Regions from separate parts of the Gottfriedia sp. OAE603 genome, predicted to be linked through region 1. Evidence: riboswitches for the same ligand, from Rfam matches in the RefSeq annotation. Region 1 holds a riboswitch; each other region holds the start of a gene.

Region 1 (8,227 bases):
CGAGAGGGTGGTTATTACTTAGCTAGAGATGCAAGTGAAATTTCATTAAAAGATGTTTATGATGCAATGAGGTCTGATCCATATTCACAAGGATTTTTAGATGTGAATAGCCATGAATGCTTCACAGCTTCAACTCGTTCAGCTTTATATAATTTAAAAGATGAAATGGAAAGTTGGCTTGTAGAAGGTCTTGCAAAGAAGACTGTCGCTGATTTACTACCAAAAGAAATTAGATAAATAAAATCGAAACATTGTTTCGGTTTTATTTTTTTTGATAAACTGTAGTTGACTTTTATACAGTTAAAGTTTTATACTGTATCTGTAAATAATACAGTTTTGAAGGAGAGATTTAAATGACAAAAGTATCATCAGATAGAGAAGAGTATTTAAATAAAGTGAATGAAATAGATTTTGGAAATGAGGCTCCTAAACATCTAGATAGTTCTGATTTCTTTACAGTAGCAAAAGAAAGACGTTCAGTACGTCATTATGATCCAAATTTCAAACTAAGTGATGAAGAAGTTCGTGAACTATTAGAAATTGCAGTTCAAGCTCCATCTTCTTCAAACTTACAACCATGGAGATTTTTAGTTATTAATAAACAAGAAACGAAACAAAAATTACTTCCAATTGCTAATAATCAACAACAAATCGTTGATGCTTCAGTTGTTATTGCAGTTTTAGGTGATACAAAAGCATATGTAAATGCCGATCGAATTTATGATGAATTAGTTGAAAAAGGTATGATGACTCAAGAGGTTAAAGATTTTTACGTAGGCTCAATTGTTAAAAATTATGGTAATTTCCCAGAGGAAATCGCAACAAAAGTAGCGATGATTGATGGTGGATTAGTATCAATGCAGCTTATGCTTGCGGCAAAAGCAAAAGGTTTAGATACAGTACCAATGGGTGGCTTTGATCAAGCGAAATTTGTAGAAGCATTTAATGTACCTGAAAACTTCAAACCAGTTATGTTAATCTCTGTTGGTAAGGGAATCAAAGCTGGTTTTGAAAAAGTTCGTTTGACGCTAGACGAAGTTCTTACTTGGGATCAGTTTTAATTTCAAGTAAAGTAAAAAGAGCAGGGTAAAGGGATAGTCCTTAACCTGCTCTTTTCTTTTTTATTTTATTTTTCACCATGTAAACGATATGCCATATGGTTTGTTGGGCCTACATATTCATTTAATCTAAATGAGTGGCGAATTGCTTCAGTAATATACTTTTTAGCAGTATATATCGCTTCTCTAGGTTCTACTCCTTTAGCTAATTCTGCACAGATTGCTGCAGAATATGTACAACCAGCACCATGTGTATAAGTTGTTTTAATTCGGTCAGATTCTAAAAGTTCAATTTTTTCACCGTCAAATAAAACATCAACAGCGTTCTCATGTTGAATTTTGCTTCCACCTTTAACAAGTACGAATTTTGCGCCTAATGCATGAATCTTACGTGCTGCTTCTTCCATTTGTTCAACTGTTTTAATCGGAGCCATATTTGCTAATTGTGCTGCTTCAAATAAATTTGGTGTTACTACAGTTGATAAAGGGACTAATACATCTCTTAATGCATCATTTGTTTCAGGATGTAAAGCTTCGTCATTCCCTTTGCAAATCATTACCGGGTCAACTACTACACGATTTATATTATGTTTTTTTATTGTTTCAGCTGCTAATTCAATAACTTCCACAGATCCAAGCATTCCTGTTTTCATTGCCTGAATGCCTACACCAACAACGATTGTTTCTAATTGCGCTGCAATTGTACTTATATCAATCGGAAATACTTGATGGTGCCAATGATTATGTGGGTCCATTGCAACTAATGTAGTAATTGCACTCATTCCATAGACATTTCTCTCTTGGAATGTTTTTATGTCTGCCTGTAAACCTGCGCCACCACTACTATCTGATCCTGCAAGAGTTAATGCTTTATACACTGTCATATCAAAATTCCTCCTTTGTTCAAATACAATTTTCATTATAGCAAAAAGTACACTAAAAAACAGGAAGTAGCGCAGTTTGTAGATGGTAAACAAGAATCATAAATGGAATGGTAACAAGAATTCTAAAGGATTCTTCAATTGCTTCTGTAGAATTTTGTAGAAAATAATTGACAACTAGATTATTAGATTGGTATAGTGATTTTATAAAATTTAATTAAATATGATCTTTATCTCGTATGGATAGAGGCGCGGTTTTGATGAGTTATTACTTGGAGGTTTATGGAACCAAAGAAAAGTAATGAAAGGCGAAACTGCCGAAGTAACAAAGTTGCCATTCAATTTTGTTGCTGGGCCTATTGCTGAATAAGCGTAGGACTGTCACAAGTTTACTTGTGGAGGGCTATTGAAGAGATGTTGGCTGTTAGACGCATATAAACTGAGTCTTAAACACGTGAACATTCTTCACGTGTTTTTTTTGTGTTTTTTCTAGGAAATTCCAACATTACATAATGTAGGAATTTCTTGAGTAAAATACACAGCAAACAACACTTTTGCGCCCCAAATTCTGCGTAAAGATAGTATTGCAAGAATGAAGAGGAGGCAACAAAGATGGGACAATCAAATCTCCCGCAAAATGAAGGTTCTTTAAAAAGAGGACTTAAAGCAAGACACTTAACGATGATTTCAATTGGTGGCTCTATTGGGACAGGGTTATTTTTAGCAAGTGGCGCTTCAATAAGTGAAGCTGGTCCAGGTGGAGCTTTATTAGCTTATTGCTTAATTGGTATAATGGTGTATTTCTTAATGACAAGTTTAGGGGAAATGGCTACTTATCTTCCTGTATCAGGTTCTTTTAGTACGTATGCATCTCGCTATGTAGATCCAGCATTTGGATTTGCGATGGGTTGGAACTATTGGTATAACTGGGCAATCACATTAGCTTTTGAATTAGTTGCTTCAGCAATGTTAATGAAATATTGGTTCCCAAATTCTCCTGCTGTATTATGGAGTGCCATTTTCTTAGTGATTATTTTAGGTTTAAACCTATTATCAGTTAAAGGCTATGGTGAATCAGAATTTTGGTTTGCTTTAATTAAAGTCGTAACTGTTATTGTCTTTTTGGTAGTTGGTATTGCAATGATTTTTGGTATTTTAGGTGGAGATAGTGTTGGATTTAAAAACTTCACTGCTGGTGGAGCACCGTTCCATAATGGATTTTTAGGTGTGTTATCAATCTTCATCGTTGCTGGATTCTCATTCCAAGGTACAGAGTTGATTGGTGTTGCAGCTGGGGAAACTGAAAATCCAGAGAAAAATGTACCGAAAGCGATTCGACAAATTTTCTGGCGTATCCTTTTATTCTATGTATTAGCAATTTTTGTGATCGGTTTATTAATCCCTTATACTGACCCAGAGTTATTAAGAGGGGACGTTTCAGTAAGTCCATTTACTTTAGTTTTTGAAAAATTAGGTGTAGCTTTTGCAGCTTCTGTAATGAATGCAGTTATTTTAACTTCTGTATTATCAGCAGGGAATAGTGGTACGTATGCCTCTACTCGTATGTTATATACTTTAGCTATTGAAGGAAAAGCGCCAAAATTCTTAACAAAAATTAACAAAAATGGTGTTCCAACAAATGCTTTATATGTAACGCTTGCAGTTGGTTCATTAGCATGCTTAACGTCATTCTTTGGTGAAGGTCAAGTATATACTTGGTTATTAAACTTATCAGGTTTATCAGGATTTATTGCTTGGTTAGGTATTGCGATTTCACATTATCGTTTCCGTAAAGCATATGTTGTTCAAGGAAAAGATTTAAATGATTTACCATATCGTGCAAAATGGTTCCCACTAGGTCCGATTCTAGCATTTTTAGCTTGTTTATTTATCGTACTAGCTCAAAACTATCAAGCGTTCACTGGCAATGTAATTGACTGGCAAGGTGTGCTTGTTTCATACATTGGTATACCAGTATTCTTAATTGTTTGGTTAGGCTATAAATTTAAATATAAAACAAAAGTAGTTGCTTATAATGAAATGGATTTAAGCAGAAAATAAATTGTAACCCTTCCATCTTGGTGGAGGGGTTTTTTGTTTGCGATTAAGCTAGTTTAAGCTTCTATTTTGATTTGATTGGAAATATATTGAAATTAGGTGTTTACAAAAACTAATGGCATTAGTATTATAAAACTAATACCATTAGTTTTTATTTAGGAGGAATTGTGATGAAGGTTACTAAATCTAATTTTCTTTATCAAATCAGTTTTTTACCTAATTTATTCCCTGTAAATTGTTTTTTAGTTGAAGAAGAAAATGAACTTACTTTAATTGATACTGCTTTATCATTCAGTGCGGATAAAATCATTTCTGTTTCGAATGAACTTGGGAAAAAAATTACAAACATTATACTGACTCATGCTCATGGGGATCATATTGGTTCATTAGATCGTTTAAAATCTATGATGCCTGATGTTATTGTATCAATTTCTAAAAGAGATGCGAAATTATTAAAGGGTGATGTTACTTTAGAGCCAAATGAACCTGATTTGCCTATAAGAGGTGGAGTACCTAAAAATATTCAAACCACACCTGATCGATATTTACAAGAAGGTGATACAATTGGGTCATTATTAGCAATTGAAACACCTGGCCATACACCTGGTTCGATGTCGTTTTTAGATCAACGTACAAACGCTGTGATTGCAGGAGATGCATTTACATTAAGAGGTGGTATTGCAATTTCAGGGCAATTAAACCTATTATTTCCATTTCCTGCATGGGCAACGTGGAGCAAAGAGGATGCAATCAAAAGTGCTCGTAAAATAAGTCAATTGAAACCAACATTATTGGCAGTTGGTCATGGATCAATGTTAAAAAATCCACAAGAAGCAATTGATCATGCATTAAATAAAGGAGATTCGTGAATGTCACCTAGAATTGGTTTAAATTTTAATGAATTACTGAAAACCGCTATTCAAATCGTAGACAATGAAGGTTGGGATGTCTTAACGATTAGCTATTTAGCTAAGAAATTAACGATTCAGCCCCCTTCAATTTATAATCATGTGAAAAATTTAGATGAACTGAAAAATAGTATTGCACTTTATGGTATCCAGCAGCTTTATGAGCAGCTTCACTCTTCGATTTGTGATCAATCCAAGGAGGCAATTTTTTCTTTAGCGTTTGCATATATACATTTTGCTCGAAAGCACCCTGGATTATATCAATCAACTCTGTCATCAACTCACACTGTCGGTGATCAATACACTGTAGTTGCAACTCAAATTTTAGAGTTGATTTTTGAAGTTCTCAAACCATATGATGTAAATGAAATTGATCAAATCCATATTGTCAGAGGGCTAAGAAGTATTCTTCATGGATTTGTTTCACTTGAAGATCATGACGGCTTCGGTATAAACATTCCGATAGACGAGAGTATTAGATTTGTATTGAAACATTATATGAAAAATATTGAATCTTAAAATAAGTAAAAGAACCTTTTAAAAATGAAAGGTTTTTTTGTCTTTGTTTTCTGGGTTTCTAATTTATTGAATAAACAAAATATATGTTAAAATATAGAAAAATTCGCTTTGAGAAAGAAGGAGTATACATGAACACAATGGTTATTCATCAGTATGGAAATAGTTCTGAATTTCAAAAAATAGATGTTCCTTACCCGTTTCCTAAAGGAAATCAAGTTCTTGTTAAGATTGCTGCAACTAGTGTGAATCCGATTGATACGAAAATTCGAAAAGGTGTTGTTCAAAACGCATTTCAACCTAATTTTCCAATGATTCTACATAGTGATTTTTCTGGTGAAATTGTAGAAATTGGTGAGACTGTTTCACGTTTTTCAGTTGGAGATCTAGTATACGGGTTTAATGCATCAGGCGGAGCCTTATCAGATTACTTATTAGTCGATGAGTCAATTTTGGCAAAAGCACCTAATAATATACAAATTCAAGATGCTGCTAGCTTACCTTTGACTTCAATTACAGCATGGGAGGCTTTAGTTGATAGAGGGAATATAAAAGCAGGGGACCACATTTTAATTCATGGAGGCACAGGTGGAGTTGGACATGTAGCGATACAAATAGCTAAATCCTTAGGTGCCACTGTTTCTACTACTGTTTCCTCTAATGAAAAAGCAGCATTAGTCAAATCGCTCGGAGCAGATCACGTCATAAACTATAAAGATGAGCCGGTCTTAGCCTACGTTGAGCGTCTGACGAATGGTAAAGGCTTTGATGTTGTTTTTGATACTGTGGGTACTGATAATCTGGATAAATCTTTTCAAGCTGTTAAACCAAAAGGGACGGTTTTAGCGATCGCTGCTCGCTCTACTCATGATTTAACGCCATTTCATAGTAAATCCTTATCATTACATGTTATTTTTATCATGCTCACTCAAAAAACACAGGAAGGGCGTAAAGAACATGGTGCGATTTTACATAAAATAGCTAATCTTGTAGAGTCCGAAAAAGTAAGGCCACTTATAAATCCACAGCGTTTTACATTTGAAGAAATAAGTGCAGCTCATCAATATTTTGAAAACAAAGAAGTTGAATATGGAAAGGTAATTGTTGAAAATCAAAGGTTCAATGCAGAATAAAATATACTTGTTATCCTATAGTAATTAATTATTTATCTTTTCGTAAACTCCGTATGCTATGATAGTTTTAGCATAGGAGTTTTTTGCTCATTTAGTTAAATTATCAAATAAGGTTTATACAATATATATAATTGACATTGGGAAGAGGGGATTGTATGCAATTAAGAGTTTCAGCTGTTCAATATCATCTCCACACAATCAATTCTTTTGAAGAATTTGCAAATCAAGTGGAGCATTATATAAAAACAGCGGAAGAATTTGGTTCGGATTTTATTGTTTTTCCTGAATTTTTTACAACTCAGCTTATGTCGATTGGCAATGACAAAGGTGAAGCATTAACGATTCAAGAATTGCCTAACTTTACTGAGCAATACCGTGCATTATTTATAAAATTTGCTGAGCAATACAAGATGCACATTGTTGCAGGAACTCATGTAATTCGCAAAGGCGATCGATTATACAATGTTGCTCATCTATTTTATCCGGATGGACGAGTTGCAGAACAGGCTAAACTTCACATTACACCAACTGAAGTGAATGAGTGGAACATGAGCCCTGGTGAAACATTTGAAGTATTTGAGACTGAAAAAGGAAAAATTGCGATGTTAACTTGTTATGACATTGAATTTCCAGAAATCGTTCGAATGGCAAAGGCAAAAGGTGCAGATGTAATCTTCTGTCCTTCATGCACTGATGATCGTCATGGCTTTCATCGAGTTCGTTACACAAGTCATGCTAGAGCAATCGAAAATCAAGTCTATGTTGTAAATACTGGTACTGTTGGTTCACTTCCAACTGTTGATTTCATGCGAGCTAATTTTGGCCAGGCAGTGGTCATCACGCCAAATGATATTCCATTCCCTCCAAAAGGTATTTTGGTGGAAGGGGAGATTAATCAAGATATGATTGTTACAGCGGATTTGAATTTAGAGCTTTTATATCAAGTTCGTGAAAAGGGCTCTGTGACTACATGGCGTGATCGCCGAATTGATCTTTACCCAGATTGGGAAACAAATTAAGTCATTCGCATTTGGGGGTTTTAATATGTATCGAAAAGAATTCTTTGTTTTCGACCAAGACAAACCGGTCCCTGTCGTAATTCGTCAATATGTAGAAAAGGACTTTCCTGACTTAATTCGAATCCAACAGGAAAGCTTTCCGCCTCCATTTCCATCTGAGCTTTTGTGGAATGAAGAGCAGCTTACTAATCACGTGACTCTTTTTCCACAAGGAGCATTATGTATTGAAGTGAACGGCAAAATGGCAGGTTCAATGACTGGATTACTTGTGAATTTTGATTCGAATCATCCAAATCACACCTGGGACGAGATGACAGATAGTGGATATATTCGTAACCATAACCCGAGTGGAAATACTCTGTATGTTGTTGATATTGGAGTTAGACCAATCTACCGTAAATTAGGTTTAGGCAAGTGGTTGATGTTTTCAATGTATGATATTGTGGTTCATTTGCGCTTGGAACGACTGCTCGGGGGAGGACGAATGCCAGGATATCATAAAGTTGCAAAAGAATTGTCTCCCGAGCAGTATTTGGATGCTGTTATTAATGGAGAATTAAAAGATCCAGTTATCTCCTTTTTACTTCGCTGCGGTCGTACGCCAGTTAAAGTAGTAGCAGATTACTTAGAGGATGAAGAATCGTGTCATTACGG
Region 2 (8,227 bases), 650 kb from region 1:
AAGTATTTGACAAAAAAGAATTAGGTATCGTTACTTCTTCAAGCCAATTCTTCCGTTCAATAGGCGGAACATTTGGTGCAACTGTATTAGGTGCAGTTATGAATAGTAAATCAGGTACACTTTTAAATGATGAATTAGTACCATTTTTAAATAAATTACCAGAACAAGCAGCACCATTAGTAAATAAATTTAAAGATATGATTGATTCGAATCCTCAATCGGTGTTTACAATGTTATTTAATGAGGATGCTAAGAAATTAATTCCGAATGATTTATTACAAGGTATGCTACCAATTATTAAAACATCATTAATGGAATCTCTTCACAATGTATTCTTTGTTGGGTTAGGCTTTATAATTGTTGGAGCGATTTGTACACTTTTCATAAAACAAATTAAGCTTACTAATAAAAAAGCTGGCGATGATGAATTAAAAGAAGACGTAGAGGCTGAAACGGCTACTTCATAATATAAAAAGAAAACCTATGGGAACTTTAACGGGTTCTCTTTAGACGGACAAAATAGAAAAATCACATAGTAAATCGCACACCTATTCGGAAATTACGAGTAGGTGTTTTTTATTTTTATAAGCCTTTTCTTAAAATTATTTTATAAAAATCGCACCAATTTTTGTATAAAGTCAACAGTGTACAATAGCCATTGTACACTATTTTCTAAGTGCGATTTTTGGTGCTAAGAGTTACACTAAAAGTGTGTAAGTTTTTTAATAGAAAGTAGGGCTTAATTTTGCGATTTTTAAAACCAAAGGAAAAGAGTTTGAAAAAACAGATTGGGAAGTATCGCAAAAGACCATTATTTAATTGACAATCCAATAGGAGGGGAGAAAAAGTGGGGTTAAAAAATTTGAAACAAATGGGGACGCTATACTTTTTCTGTGGAAAAATGGGTGCAGGAAAATCAACTAAATCAAATCAATTGGCGATAGATAAACACGCGGTACTGCTGTCTGAGGATGAATGGATCTCATCACTTTATCCCAATCAGGTTGCATCATTTGAGGACTATCTAAAATTTTCAGCACAGATTAAGCCATTGGTGAAAAAGCATGTCCAAAACATATTAAGTGTCGGTACAGATGTAGTGATGGATTTTCCAGCTAACACTCAAAAATTGCGAAAGTGGTTTTTGGATATGGCGTCAGAGGTCAATGCAAGCCATCAAGTAATTTTCCTTAATTTAAATAACGAGCAATGCTTACGTCAAATTGCACAAAGACGAAACGAACAACCCGAAAGAGCTGCCTTTGACACTGAAGCGGTGTTTATTCATGTTACTAGTTTTTTTGAAGCACCAGAAGCATCTGAGGGTTTAAATATTTTAGAGCTTAGTGGAAAAGAATAATAAGGAGTTCAACACAGCGTTATAGACCCAGTAAGAACAGGTCATTAAATTATAAAAACGCAGAGGATGCTAAAACCTCTGCGTTTTTATTTGCTATGTTATTCATTTCTCTTTAGGTGAAATACCAACTGTTTTTAATGTTAAAACATATGAGATTTTAAAGGGTTTTTAATTTTTGTCCCCTATAATAGAACCCGTTATGGGAAATCATAGGTTTTTCTTTTTAAACTGCCATTGATACTTTTTGCTTTTTCTTTTTAGTCTTGCGCTTTGTATTCCTTATTATCCATGATTATGCTAGTCCTGTACTAGTTAAAATGAATAAACCAATTCCACTAATTAAACCAATAATTTTGATTTGTTGAATTTAAACCGGGTTGCATCGAAAATTTTGGTTCTTCGTGCCCCTTGTTAAAATATAATACGATTCCTGTAACTGATTTAGTTAACAAAAATACTGAAACAATTACTCCTAACCCAAAATGAACAATTCTTATTTTTTTCATATTTTTCTCCTCTAAAATTTAAAATTTATAAGAGTATAGTAAGGAGTGAAACTTAATTTTTGCTTAAAATAATAATTCAGATCATTAATATATATAAATCAATTATCTAATTTAATTATTTTCAGTTTATGACTTTGCAGATTATAATAAAGTGTACAACTCCACGAAAGGGGGTAAGACATTGGACAAACATTTAAAAGAAAAATTAGCGCTTTTACCTGATCAACCAGGTTGTTATTTAATGAAGGATGTTCAGGGAACTATCATTTATGTAGGGAAAGCAAAAATTCTAAAAAATAGGGTTAGATCATATTTTACAGGTTCTCATGATGGAAAAACGTATCGATTAGTTCAAGAAATTACCGATTTCGAATATATCGTTACATCTTCCAATATGGAAGCTCTAATTTTAGAGATGAATCTTATCAAAAAGTATGATCCGAAATATAACATCATGTTGAAGGATGATAAAACATATCCCTTCATTAAAATAACGGCTGAAAAGCATCCTCGTTTACTAATTACACGTAATGTAAAAAAAGATAAGGGGAAATATTTTGGTCCTTTTCCAAATGTAAATGCGGCGAATGAAACAAAAAAATTATTAGACCGTTTGTATCCACTTCGAAAATGTTCTACATTACCGGATAAAGTTTGTTTGTATTATCATATTGGGCAATGTCTTGCACCTTGTGTTAAAGATGTAACTGATGAACAAAATCAAGAAATTGTAAATGAAATTATTCGATTTTTAAACGGTGGAGAAGATCAAATCCGAAAAGAGCTCGAAGCGAAGATGTTGGCTGCATCAGAACAATTGGATTTTGAACGAGCGAAAGAGTTTCGAGATCAAATTGTCTCTATTGAAGCAACGATGGAAAAACAGAAGATGATGAGCAGTGATCTAGTTGATCGTGATGTATTTGGTTATGCCGTGGATAAAGGCTGGATGTGTGTACAAGTATTCTTTGTCCGTAGAGGAAAATTGATTGAAAGGGATGTATCATATTTTCCAATTTATGACGAACCTGAAGAGGCATTTTTATCTTTTGTTGGCCAATTTTATGAGAAAACACATAACATAAAGCCAAAAGAAATTTTTGTACCAGATAAAGTAGATATTGATCTCTTAAAAGAGTTATTAAATGTTCCTGTTCTCCAACCTAAAAGAGGACAGAAAAAAGAATTAGTCGTTCTAGCAAATAAAAATGCAAAAATCGGCTTACAAGAAAAATTCAAGTTGATTGAAAGAGATGAAGAGAGAACAATTAAAGCAATCGAAAAGCTTGGAGAAATATTAAATATTGAAACTCCTTATCGAATCGAAGCATTTGATAATTCTAATATTCAAGGTACCAATCCAGTTTCTGCTATGATTGTTTTTATTGATGGCAAGCCTTCTAAAAAGGATTATAGAAAATATAAAATTAAAACCGTAGTTGGACCTGATGATTATGATTCAATGCGTGAAGTGGTTAGAAGAAGATATTCAAGAGCTCTGAAAGAAAACCTTCCTCTTCCCAATCTAATTATTGTTGATGGAGGAAAAGGTCACTTATCAGCAGTTGAAGATGTATTACAAAATGAGCTAGGGTTGTATATTCCAACAGCTGGATTAATAAAAGATGAAAAACATCGTACATCTGAGTTAATAATAGGACAGCCACCTCAAATTGTTCAATTAGGCAGACAGAGTCAAGAATTCTTTTTATTACAAAGAATTCAAGATGAAGTTCATCGTTTTGCAATTGAATTTTATCGTCAACTTCACAGTAAATCGATGGTTCAGTCCGCATTAGATGGTATTACCGGAGTTGGTGGTACTAGAAAGAAAGCATTATTAAAACATTTCGGTTCTGTAAAAAAAATCAAAGAGGCAACAATAGAAGAACTGATCCAAGCAAAAATCCCAAAAAATGTAGCGGAAGAAATTTATCAGCACTTTAGAAAGTAATAGAGCATTTTTCGTCTTATTTTTTGTAAATAGCTTCTAGGAGCATAACGTCAATGTTCACGGTATGAGGAGAAAAATTCCTTGACACTATTTTCAAAATAATTTATATTAAGTTAAAAATATAATATTTTCTCTCGTAATAGAGGTGCAAAACTTAAAAGTATGCTGTCATAGACGTGTGGCGTTGTTATGGACAGCTGAAAGGAAGTTTTGCCGAAATGAAATGAATCCACAATTCTTTTCGTTGGGACTGCATTTAATAGGTGTAGTACTGTCGCATACTAAATGCGGGGAGCTATTGAAGAGATGTTGATGATTTGTCTATTTTATTACAATTTTTGTAAATTAGGCGCGTGAACATTGCTTCACGCGCTTTTTTGTATTCTTTTTTATGAAAAATAGGTGAGGATGAGTAAAAATGGGAATAATTGTTCAAAAATTTGGAGGGACTTCAGTCGGTTCAATTGAGCGTATACAGCATGTTGCTGATACAGTAACAAAAGCGTATAAAGAAGGTAACAGTGTTGTTACTGTTGTTTCAGCAATGGGACATCATACTGATGAACTAGTTAATCTTGCACAGCAAATTAGTCCACAAAATAGTAAGCGTGAAATGGATATGCTTTTAACAACTGGTGAGCAAGTCTCAATATCTTTATTAGCAATGGCAATACAGGCTAAAGGATTTAAGGCAATCTCATTAACTGGTTGGCAAGCAGGAATCCAAACAGAATCGATTCATGGAAATGCTCGTATTGAAACAATTCAAACTGATAGAATTCAACAATTGATAAATGAAGGATTTATTGTAATCGTCGCTGGTTTCCAGGGCTTAAGTAATGAAGATGAAATTACAACATTAGGTCGTGGTGGTTCTGATACTACAGCGGTAGCGTTAGCCGCAGCATTACAAGCTGAACGATGTGACATTTATACGGATGTTTTAGGTGTTTATACAACGGATCCAAGAATTGAGCCAGAAGCAACTAAATTAAGTCATGTATCATATGACGAAATGCTAGAACTAGCTGCTTTAGGTGCAGCTGTTCTACACCCAAGGGCTGTAGAATTTGCAAAAAATTATGGATTAGTTATACAAGTAAGATCAAGTCAACATGATGAAATAGGTACGTTTATTGGGGAGGAAAATCAAATGGAACAACAATCAGTCGTAAGAGGAATCGCTTTTGAATCAAATGTCACAAGAATGACTTTAAATGGTTTACATAATCAAGTCGATCTTTTACCGAATATCTTTACGATACTGGCAACAGAGGGAATTGACGTAGACATTATTATTCAAAGTGTGACTTCAGATAATTTAGTCAATCTTTCATTCTCTATTAAATCAGAAAATATGTTAGAAACAATCACAATTCTTGAATCTAAAAAAGAATATTTAGGATATGTTTCATTTGATTTTGAAAGCGAGCTTGCGAAAGTTTCGATTGTTGGAAGTGGAATGGTTTCAAATCCTGGCGTTGCTGCAAATATGTTTAAATTTTTAGCAGAAGCTAGTATCCCAGTTAAAATGGTAAGCACGTCTGAAATTAAAGTATCAACAGTAATTCCAAAGTCGCAATTACAAAATGCGGTTCATGCTCTGCACAAAGGGTATGAGTTAGATCGCGTTCAAGAAGAAGTAGTTGTAGAAGGATAATAATCAAAACCCCTTTAGTCACAAATTTCCTTTCAATAGGAACTTGATGATTAAAGGGGTTTTTAACATTTTAGCGAAATATTACCATATAATAGAAGTAGTAATTGATAATGGAGGTTTTCATTTGATAAATGCAGGGATTGCTTATGGAGATATTGTCTTTCAATTAATATTATTAATCCTTCTCATTCTATTATTCGTTTTTATTAGTTTATTTCTCATGAATTACATTATTAAAGGTGTTAAGAAAAATAAACAACTAGATGAAATGAATCGTAAATTAGATGAACTAATAAAGAAAAGTGATAAAGAAAATATGAAATAAGCCTGATCAATTAGATGAACAGGCTTATTTTTATTTTTTTATAACTGGATCTTTTAGATCCCATTTTACTTGGAATTTTACTTTATCAGAACGTTTACTTTGCTCTTCGTATGTTTCTGCAATTACATCAATTTGTTGTTGGATTTGCATTGCCAAAAAGCCTGCCTCTAATTGATAAGATACATCTTTTTTATGTTGATTTCTGTATGTAACTAGTTCAGAAGTTAAAACAAAATGAACTTCTTGTTTTTTTTCATCTACAACCGTTAAAGTTCCCCAACCAGCTGATTCAAAAAATCCGATGATTTCTTCAAATGTTGCTAATGGATATTTTCTAGCAATCATTTTTCCCGCCCAATATAATATATCATGTTGCTCTTTACCTAGTAATTCTGAAAGTAAATCATTTCGTAAGAGTTCGTAGCCAAAACCAGAAATATTCCCTGGTGTTTTTAAAATATCATTGCCGTTCATCATGGTCGAATAGCTCTCCCTTTCCTTAAAAACATGTTTTTATTATATACAATAAACAATAATAAAAACAATAATTGAAAGCCTTAATATTTGTAGATTTACCAATATTATTGAGAAGTTTTTTCAGTAAAGAAAAATGTACGCGTTTTCTTGACCTGTAATATTAACAGGAGTAAAATGAACTTTAGATAAATCTCATAAAAATTTAGATTTTTATGGAAATTACATTATTTTCTATTTTTCTAGAATAATAGAAGCAGGTAATTTTATTTTCATGTTCACAAACTAAAGGGGGCAGGGTTTTACATGAGCAACAAGAATGGCCAGGAGTTTTTCCTTAGAAAACTTCATTCATTGTTAGGAGTAATTCCAGTAGGAATATTCTTAATGCAGCACTTAGTTGTCAATCATTTTGCAACAAAGGGAGCAGAATCATTTAACAAAGCTGCTGAATTTATGGCGAATTTACCATTCCGCTATTTATTAGAAATTTTTATTATCTTATTACCGATCTTATACCATGCGATTTATGGACTATACATTGCTTTTACAGGCACTAGCAATGTGAAAAATTATGGTTATTTACGAAACTGGTTATACTTATTCCAACGTATTTCTGGAGTTATTACTTTAATCTTTATAACTTGGCATGTGTGGCAAACTCGTATTGCGGCTCAATTAGGTGCAGATGTAAATTATGATATGATGGCTGATATTTTTAGCTCAAAATTCATGATCGCGTTCTATATTGTAGGTGTTATTTCAACTATTTTCCACTTTGCTAATGGATTATGGTCATTCTTCATTTCTTGGGGAATTACTGTCACACCTAAATCGCAACGTATTTCGACATATGTTACTTTAGGAATTTTCGTTGCTCTATCAATCGTTGGATTACGTGCGATTTTTGCATTCATTGATCCGCAGCTAGCAAACATGTAAGGAGAGAGAGACATGAGTGGAAAAGTAATTATAGTTGGCGGTGGATTAGCTGGATTAATGGCTACTATTAAAGCCGCTGAAGCTGGTACAAAAGTTGATTTATTCTCATTAGTTCCTGTTAAACGTTCACATTCAGTATGTGCACAAGGTGGAATTAATGGTGCAGTTAATACAAAAGGTGAAGGTGACTCTCCATGGGAGCACTTTGATGATACAATTTATGGTGGAGATTTCTTAGCAAACCAACCACCAGTTCAAGCAATGGCAGAAGCAGCACCTGGAATTATCCACATGATGGACCGTATGGGTGTAATGTTTAACCGTACGCCAGAAGGACTGTTAGATTTCCGTCGTTTTGGTGGAACTCAGCATCACCGTACAGCATTTGCTGGTGCAACAACTGGCCAACAATTGTTGTACGCATTAGATGAGCAAGTTCGTCGCTATGAATCAGAAGGTCTTGTTCAAAAGTTTGAAGGTTGGGAATTTTTAAGAGTAATCGTTGACGATGAAGGCGTTTGTCGTGGTATCGTAGGACAAAACTTATCATCAATGGAAATTGTAAGCTTTCCTGCTGACGCAGTTATTATGGCTACAGGTGGACCTGGAATTATCTTTGGTAAATCAACAAACTCAATTATCAATACAGGTTCAGCAGCAGCAGCAGTTTACCGTCAAGGTGCAACATACTCTAATGGTGAATTTATTCAAATCCACCCTACTGCCATCCCAGGTGATGACAAAAACCGCTTAATGAGTGAAAGTGCTCGTGGTGAAGGTGGACGAGTTTGGACATATAAAGATGGAAAGCCATGGTATTTCCTAGAAGAGAAATATCCTGCATATGGAAACCTTGTACCAAGGGATATTGCTACACGTGAAATTTTCTCTGTATGCGTTGACCAAAAACTTGGTATCAATGGAGAAAACATGGTGTACCTAGATCTTTCTCATAAGGATCCAAAAGAGCTAGATATTAAACTTGGTGGAATCATTGAGATTTATG
Region 3 (8,227 bases), 1.4 Mb from region 1:
GCTCTCCTTTGGTTTATGTGAAAACGAAGTGTTAATGTATTCTATTCTTAAAAAGTGCGAAAACTGATTGTTTTTTGAAATTATCAATAAATAACATAATTATCTCGAATTTAGAATATTTATTTAATGAGCAATAGATATCTCAAATTAAAGGGATTGAGGTGTAGCTATGCTAGATGAGGGCTTATTGGTTATTCGACTTTTTTTAGGAATTATATTGGCAGGTCATGGCGTTCAGAAATTATTCGGATGGTTTGGTGGCTACGGAATTAAAGGAACCGGTCAATGGTTAGAGTCAATTGGTGTGAAACCTGGTGGATTTTTTGCATTTTTATCAGGAGCAGCGGAACTAATAGGAGGCTTACTTGTTGCAGCAGGCTTGTACACGACAGTTGGTGCATGGTTAATCATACTGGTTATGTTAGTTGCCATTTTAAAAGTCCACTTAAAAAATGGTTTTTGGATTACTGCCAATGGTATTGAATATAATCTACTCATTATTGCTACATCAGTTGGTTTACTATTAACAGGACCTGGCTCTTTCACTTTATTTTGATAAATAGGAGAGAACATTCATGATATTTGGATGTTCTCTTTTTTGTTTTAAGTTAACTACCACAAATAACTATTGAAGAAGGATTATCATAACCTTTAAAGAACTTATCATTTATGAAGATTGTAGCTAAAGTGTTTGCATTTGAATTTTTTGCTATAATCAAATTTAAATAAATAAAACGCTAATACTACAAAAGTAGAATATGGAAAAATGAGGTTATAAAAATGAAAAAAGAAAGTAATTTGATTATTTACGATCTAATATTGTATTTAGTACTCCCACTAGTAGGTTATAAACTTTTAAAGCCGTATATTGGAGATTATTGGGCGATGATTGTCCCAACCATTCCTGGGATTTTATATACTTTATTTCGTTTTTGGTATACAAAACAATTTAATGTAACTGGAATTTTTATTATTTCTACAATGAGTGTTAGTACTGCATTGGATCTTATTGCAGGTACAAAAGATAATTTACTTCTATATAATGTGTATTACCACATTGGCTTAATAGGGGTATTCTTCATTCTTTTAGCGATAAAGAAGCCATTGCCATATTACTTTATGATTGATATTGCCGCAATCCAGGGACAAGAAAGAGAAGAAAGTAAGAAGCTGTATAAACATCCTTCACTGTTCAAGTTGTTCCAATATTTGTTTATAGCTTGGATTGTTAAAGATATCATATTTACTGGAGCACAATGGTGGATGCTTGAAACCTATGGTGCGAAGGCTTACTACTCAAGGACTATCATTTTCACAGTAGGTGGCTATATCTTTGGAATTATCATGGCAATCGGTTATGCAATGATTACGATGAGAGCACAAAAAATTAAAGAAAATGAACATCAGCCTAAAGATGAAATTATCATTTAATAGAAAAAGCACAAAAGCACATCTAAAAAAGATGTGCCTTTTTTGTTATTTCTTATTTTACATTTCTAACCATTTCATTTTCTGGTTCGACATGAATTAAAATTTGGGGATTAATTAGAACTTTTTTGATCTCATCTTCTATTTTATCGCAAAGTAGATGAGCTTCTTCAATGCTCATGCTAGACGGTAAAACAAGATGAAAGTCGATGTGTTCCTCAGCGCCGGATCTTCTTGTTCTTAAATCATGGTATTCAATAAATTGCGATTTGAAATTTAATAAAACTTGTTCAATTTGTATAATTTCGTCTGAAGAGAGCCCCGTATCTAATAATGGCGTAAAAGATTTCTTTCCAAGCTCGATAGATTCTTTCATTATATATACAGCAATACCAATACCAATTAATGCATCTAGTACGACCCAACCTGTAAGAGATACTAATATTAAACTAGCCGCAACACCTAGCGATGAATAGACGTCCGTTAATAAATGTAATGCATTTGATTGCATTGCGACAGAATGCGTTTCGTCTCCTACTTTTTGAACTTTTTTCCCAACTCGCCAATTAATGAATGCTCCGAGCAACATGACGATTACACCAATAAAAGGAAGTTTTATAGGAGAAGGGTGGATTAGTTTTTCAACAGATTCAACGATAATCCAAATTCCAGCAATAAAAATGAGCAGCGTTTCAACAGTACCCGAAATATTTTCAAATTTACCGTGACCATAAGGATGTTCCTTGTCAGGTGGCCGATTCGAAATTTTTACTGAGAAGAATGCGATAACGGAAGCGACCAAATCTAATAAAGAATGAATTGCCTCCGATATAATTGCTACAGAACCAGTAATGATTCCAACTGCTAATTTTAATAAAACTATAAAAGAATTACTACAAATTGAAAGTAATGCAATTTTGGTTGAATGCAATCTATTCACCTCTGACCAATTTTTTCTACTAAAGCTAAGAGTGTTGTCCTAAGGCAACAAAAAAGAAAAACCACTAACATGAAGTTAGTGGCTTGTTTTTTTTATATGATGTTTTTTAAAATTCGTTGGATAGTTCATATTAATCACCTTTTTTTAGCGCGTAATTAATATTTTATAGTAAAGATAATATTTTGAAAAGAAAAACTTGTGTAGACCAAATGATTAGTAAAAACATGAAACTACAGATTATTTTTTAAAAAGGTTTGACATCTATTTTTAGACTGTGTTATACATAGACTAATATAAATAAACAATCTATTCGTAGAGGTTGCATTGTATATGAGTATCGTTTAAGAGAACTGTGGGTTTGATGACTAAACGAAAAAGGATCCGATGCCGAAGCATTAGAGCGCCACACGCTAAAATGCTGGGACTGCATTTAATAAATGTAGTACTGTCACTTGTATTTGTGAAGAGCTATTGAAGAGATGTGATTGGCAATATCCTTTTTATTTTAAAAGTGATAGGCACATGAACATATCCTTCATGTGCCTTTTTTAATACACTAATACATTGAAGGCTTCTGGTGAATGAACTTGTGTTTAGTTATGAAGGGAGAATATTAATGTATTTACATGGTAATAGTCGAGTTGATCATAATGGACATCTAGAAATCGGAGGTTGTAGTACAGTTCAACTAGCTGAACAGTATGGGACACCCTTATATATATACGACGAAGCATTGATTGAGTCTAAATGTAGAGAATTTCAAGAAGCATTAAAAGAGACAGGATTAAAATATCAAGTTGCTTATGCAAGTAAAGCTTTCCTTTGTATTGAACAAGCCCGCTTAATTGAAAGAGAAGGGTTTTGTTTAGATGTAGTATCAAGTGGCGAACTATATACAGCGATACAAGCAGGATTTCCACCTGAGAAAATTCACTTTCATGGGAATAATAAATCAATAGAAGAAATTGAAGAAGCTTTAGATGCGAAAATTGGTTGTTTCGTAGTCGATAATTTCTTTGAGTTAGAAGTATTACAAGCAATCGCCGAAAATCGTGGAGTATATGTATCAATCTTATTACGTGTAACACCTGGAGTAGAAGCACACACTCATGAATATGTCATGACAGGACAAGAAGATTCAAAGTTTGGTTTTGATATCACGTCAGGTCAGGCAAATGAAGCAGTTGCCATTTCGTTAGATTCACCAAATTTAAAACTGTTAGGTATACATTCTCATATCGGCTCGCAAATTTTTGAACCAGATGGGTTTGTTCACGCAATTAAAATATTAATGAACTTTTTAAATGCACTAAAAAATGAATTAGACTATACAGCTGAAATATTAAACGTAGGTGGCGGATTTGGGATTCGTTATACTTCTGAGGACGAACCGTTATCAATCGTTGAGCATATTGATCAAATTACTTCTATTATTAAACAACAATGTGAAGAATTATCGTATCCAGTTCCTGAATTATGGTTAGAGCCTGGTCGTAGCATCGTTGGTGAAGCAGGAACAACTCTTTATACGATTGGAGCAACAAAAAACCTACCTTCAGTAAGAAAATATGTTTCTGTTGATGGGGGAATGACTGATAATATCCGCCCAGCACTTTATGGATCAAAGTATGAAGCAATGCTTGCTAATCGCGCAAATGATGAGAATAAAGAGGTCGTATCAATTGCAGGTAAATGTTGTGAAAGTGGAGATATGTTAATTTGGGATTGTGAATTACCAGTTGTTGAGAGTAATGACTTATTAGCAGTATCATGTACGGGTGCATACGGATATTCAATGGCTAATAATTATAATCGTATTCGTCGTCCGGCAGTAGTATTTGTAAAAGACGGTGTATCTAGAGTAGTAGTACAACGTGAAACGTATAAAGACTTAATTAAAAATGACATGATTTACATTGAAAACTCTTCTATTAGATAATAGAAGAGTTTTATTACGGTTTCTTAACTATTGCATGTTTGTTTATCGACAGATTAAGACATATTTATCATTTATATTACAATATTGTAACAAAAGCGACTCCCTTCGCAAATCTATGATATAAATACCTAGTAGATAAGCGAGAGGAGACACGCTGAAATGTTTAAAAGAAAACTTACAGTGCTGGCTATTGCAGGTACATTTTTAGTATCTTTAGCGCCGAATGCTTCGGTAAATGCCGAAACGAAAGTAGAAAAAAAGCAAGCTGAAGTAGATAAATTCCAATCACAATTCAAAAAATTAAGTAATGATGTTAAAAAGATAGATCAAAAGATTAAAGACACTAAAGCAAAAATACAATCTAAAAAAGAAGAAATCTCTGAGACTCAAAAAATCATTCAAGATAAAAATGCTAGAATTACATATTTACAAGACCGTATCGAGAAGCGTAACGAAATGCTAGAAGATCGTCTTGTTGCGATGCAAAAGCAACCAAAAGTAAATTTAGTAACTGATGTTCTATTCAACTCTGACGGTATTGTTGATTTCTTTAATCGTTTAAATTCAATTACAACGCTTTTTGAAGCAGACCAAGATATCATTAAAGAACAAGAATCAGAACAAGCTGAAGTGGAAAAAGAAAAACAACTTGTGAACGAGAAAAAAGAATCTCTTGTTAAAGCAAAAGAAGACCTTGTAGCTCAAGAAAGCGATTTATCTAAATCACAAGCAGCAAAAGAAAAATCATTAAGATCTGCAGAATATAGATTAAAACTTGCGGTTAAAGAATTGCAAGATGCAAAAGAAGATGTAAGAGTAAGACAGTTAGAACAACAATCACTTGAATTAGCTGAACTATCGAATGATAGCGATGACTCTAACTCTAGTGCTTCAGGCAATGCTGGCCCATCAGAAAATGAAGGACCAATTGCTTCAGGTAATGCAATTGTAGACTTTGCAATGCAATACCAAGGTGTTCCTTATGTATTTGGTGGAACGTCTCCAAGTGGATTCGATTGCAGTGGATTTATTTGGTATGTATATTCGCATAATGGTTATGGTTTCTCACGTGCTAACGTAAAATCATACTGGAATATGGCTACAAAGATTAGTTCTCCACAACCAGGAGATCTAGTATTCTTAGAAAACACTTATATTAATGGCCCTTCTCATATGGGTATTTATATTGGTGGTAACAAAATGGTTCATGCTGGAAGTAAAGGTATTGGTACAATCAGCTTAAGTAGCAGCTGGGTACGTTCACACTTCTTAGGATATGGCCGATTCTAATAAATTATTAACCTCGTATTATATTAAATATGGTACGAGGTTTTTTATTATGAATAAGAATAAAAGGCATGACTCAGATATTTCATGAGTCCATGCCTTTTTGATTTTTTACTTGTTCTTGTAACAAGTCGCGAATTTCAATTAAAAGTTGTTCTTCTTTTGTAGGTACTGGTGGTTTAGCCTCTTCAATTTCTTTCTTCTTAAAAGAGATTTTACTTAGTAATCTAATGAAGAAGAACACAGAGATTGAAATGATTAGAAAGTCGAAAACAGATTGTATAAATGAACCATATTTTATTCCGTGGTAAACTAAGCTGGTAAAATCTCGTTTCCCAACGATTAATCCAAGAAGCGGCGTCATAATATCAGCAACTAGAGAAGACACAATTTTACCGAACGCTGCACCAATAATAACCCCAACTGCTAAATCGAGAATATTACCTTTTAATGCGAATTTTTTAAACTCTTCAAACATAGTAGTTCCTCCTATATAATATCGTATTAGTTTACATAGAAATCTTAATTGTTTCAAGCGGTGTGGGGAGATTCGCAAGCAAAAATATTTATATCAGCACTTCAATATGGTAAATACTAAGTAAGACAATTATTTGGGAGGGATTCGAGATGGGGAATGAATTGGCTACATTTGCAGGTGGATGTTTTTGGTGTATGATCAAACCATTTGATAAGGAGCCTGGAATTATAAAAGTAGTTTCTGGTTATACAGGTGGGGAAAAAGAGAATCCAACTTATGAAGAGGTTTGTACACATTTAACTGGACACTATGAAGCTGTTCAAATTACTTTTGATCCGGAAGTTTATTCTTATGAAAAATTATTGGAAACATTTTGGCGTCAAATTGATCCAACTGATGAAGGTGGACAATTCCATGATCGAGGTAGTTCCTATAAAACAGCGATTTTTTATCATAACGAAGAGCAAAGACAACTGGCGCTAACATCAAAAGAAGAAATTGAAAAGAGTGGTGTTTTCAAAAAGCCGATTGTTACAGAGGTTTTACCTGCTAAACCATTTTATGAAGCAGAAGAACATCATCAAGATTATTATAAAAAACATCCGATTCGTTACCAGCTATATTATAAAGGGTCTGGACGTCAAAAGTTTATAAAAGAACATTGGAAAACAGGTCAAGAAGAACTGAAACAAAAGCTTACACCAATTCAATATGCCGTTACACAAGAAGATGCAACTGAACCTCCATTCCGTAATGAGTTTTGGGATCATAAAGAAAAAGGAATTTATGTTGATATAGTATCTGGTATTCCTTTATTTAGTTCACTAGATAAATTTGATTCTGGTTGTGGATGGCCGAGTTTTACAAGACCAATTTTAAAAGGTGAAATTGAAGAAAAGAAAGATTATAGTCATGGCATGATGCGAATTGAAGTACGTAGTTCAGAAGCCGATTCACATTTAGGACATGTGTTTGATGATGGTCCAGGACCAGAAGGGCTAAGATATTGTATTAATTCAGCGGCTTTGAAATTTATTCCTTATGACAAAATGGACGAAGAAGGTTATGGGAATTATAAAAGTATTTTTATCAACAAATAGATTGAATGAGTCGAGATGAAAAATCTCGGCTTTTTCTTTTCTTTAAAATATTTTCAGAATATAGTTACAATAATAAAAATATGTGTTAATATAAAAGTGTCACAAAGTTGTCACATTTAAGGTATTGCATTTAACAAAAATACTACAGGAGGTTATTTATATGAAGCGAACTGATAATGAAATCGTTGAAACGTATACTCGATATTCAGGTATTGTCTTTTTAATTGGTCTTATTCTTTTTTTACTATATTTCACTGGAAGCGGTTACGTACATACTGACGTTGTCTTAACAGTGAGCATTGTATTAATGGGCTCTTGTTCAACATTATTTTTACTAGGAACATTTTTGGGATTGATGTTTTCAGTCTCAACTAGAGAACAAGCTTAAAAAAGAGTGGGTGTTCAATGACTAAAAAGTCAATTTGAACACCCTTTTTATTTTGTTGAATTATTAAGATTTATAACATATACATTTAATAATGAAGATTTAGACGTACTAGGAGGTGTCGTTTATATGGAATTTTTTAAGAAGTTAAAAGGAATGGATCGGAATGTGTGGATTAGAGTAATTGGAGAAACCATTACAAGTAGCGCAATGATGATGCTGATGCCGTTTTTTGCTTTATATCTAGAAGGTAAAGTTGATTCTATGTTAAAGGTTGGTTTCATTATGTCAATTTCGCCAATTGCATCATTATTTGGTTCAATGCTTGGTGGAAGATTGGCTGATATATATGGTCGTAAACGTATGATGGTATTTTCAACGCTTGCCTCTTCAATCATTCTTATTTCATTTTCTTTTGTCGAAGGATATACCGCTTTTTTAATCCTTTCAATTTTATTGGGAATCAGTAATTCATTCTTTGATCCAGCTGCTTCTGCAATGGTTGCAGATGTGACTGCACCAGAAGAAAGAACGGAAGCGTATGGACTACTTCGAGTTGGTAGTAATTTTGGTACTGTTATAGGACCTCTACTTGGAAGTTCTATTGTATTTTTTTCGAAGGACAGTTTGTTTTACATCGCTGCAACTGCATTGGGTATCTATAGTATTG

Evidence for each region. A riboswitch is a leader RNA that binds a small molecule or an ion and turns the genes downstream of it on or off. The one in region 1 is predicted to bind lysine.
Region 2: it holds a riboswitch for lysine, as region 1 does, so the genes downstream of both, ABID96_RS16255 (aspartate kinase) here and ABID96_RS12850 (amino acid permease) in region 1, are expected to answer to the same signal.
Region 3: it holds a riboswitch for lysine, as region 1 does, so the genes downstream of both, lysA (diaminopimelate decarboxylase) here and ABID96_RS12850 (amino acid permease) in region 1, are expected to answer to the same signal.

The regions. Positions count from the first base shown of each region.
Region 1 is NZ_JBEUNN010000001.1:2,523,677-2,531,903, reverse strand. Features, by position in the region: gene ABID96_RS12865 (RrF2 family transcriptional regulator) at 1-237, shown strand, start outside; gene ABID96_RS12860 (nitroreductase family protein) at 354-1,061, shown strand; gene pdxK (pyridoxine/pyridoxal/pyridoxamine kinase) at 1,127-1,942, opposite strand; lysine riboswitch at 2,176-2,353, shown strand; gene ABID96_RS12850 (amino acid permease) at 2,552-4,000, shown strand; gene ABID96_RS12845 (MBL fold metallo-hydrolase) at 4,168-4,866, shown strand; gene ABID96_RS12840 (TetR/AcrR family transcriptional regulator) at 4,867-5,424, shown strand; gene ABID96_RS12835 (zinc-dependent alcohol dehydrogenase family protein) at 5,553-6,554, shown strand; gene ABID96_RS12830 (carbon-nitrogen hydrolase family protein) at 6,710-7,573, shown strand; gene ABID96_RS12825 (GNAT family N-acetyltransferase) at 7,599-8,227, shown strand, end outside.
Region 2 is NZ_JBEUNN010000001.1:3,173,548-3,181,774, reverse strand. Features, by position in the region: gene ABID96_RS16275 (MDR family MFS transporter) at 1-467, shown strand, start outside; gene ABID96_RS16270 (P-loop nucleotide/nucleoside kinase family protein) at 863-1,360, shown strand; gene ABID96_RS16265 (hypothetical protein) at 1,696-1,866, opposite strand; gene uvrC (excinuclease ABC subunit UvrC) at 2,048-3,820, shown strand; lysine riboswitch at 3,953-4,126, shown strand; gene ABID96_RS16255 (aspartate kinase) at 4,239-5,480, shown strand; gene ABID96_RS16250 (DUF4083 family protein) at 5,605-5,805, shown strand; gene ABID96_RS16245 (YslB family protein) at 5,836-6,282, opposite strand; gene ABID96_RS16240 (succinate dehydrogenase cytochrome b558 subunit) at 6,586-7,221, shown strand; gene sdhA (succinate dehydrogenase flavoprotein subunit) at 7,234-8,227, shown strand, end outside.
Region 3 is NZ_JBEUNN010000001.1:3,908,638-3,916,864, reverse strand. Features, by position in the region: gene ABID96_RS19680 (DoxX family protein) at 170-556, shown strand; gene ABID96_RS19675 (VC0807 family protein) at 781-1,431, shown strand; gene ABID96_RS19670 (cation diffusion facilitator family transporter) at 1,484-2,359, opposite strand; lysine riboswitch at 2,674-2,847, shown strand; gene lysA (diaminopimelate decarboxylase) at 2,985-4,307, shown strand; gene ABID96_RS19660 (C40 family peptidase) at 4,467-5,597, shown strand; gene mscL (large conductance mechanosensitive channel protein MscL) at 5,680-6,072, opposite strand; gene msrB (peptide-methionine (R)-S-oxide reductase MsrB) at 6,222-7,172, shown strand; gene ABID96_RS19645 (hypothetical protein) at 7,333-7,560, shown strand; gene ABID96_RS19640 (MDR family MFS transporter) at 7,687-8,227, shown strand, end outside.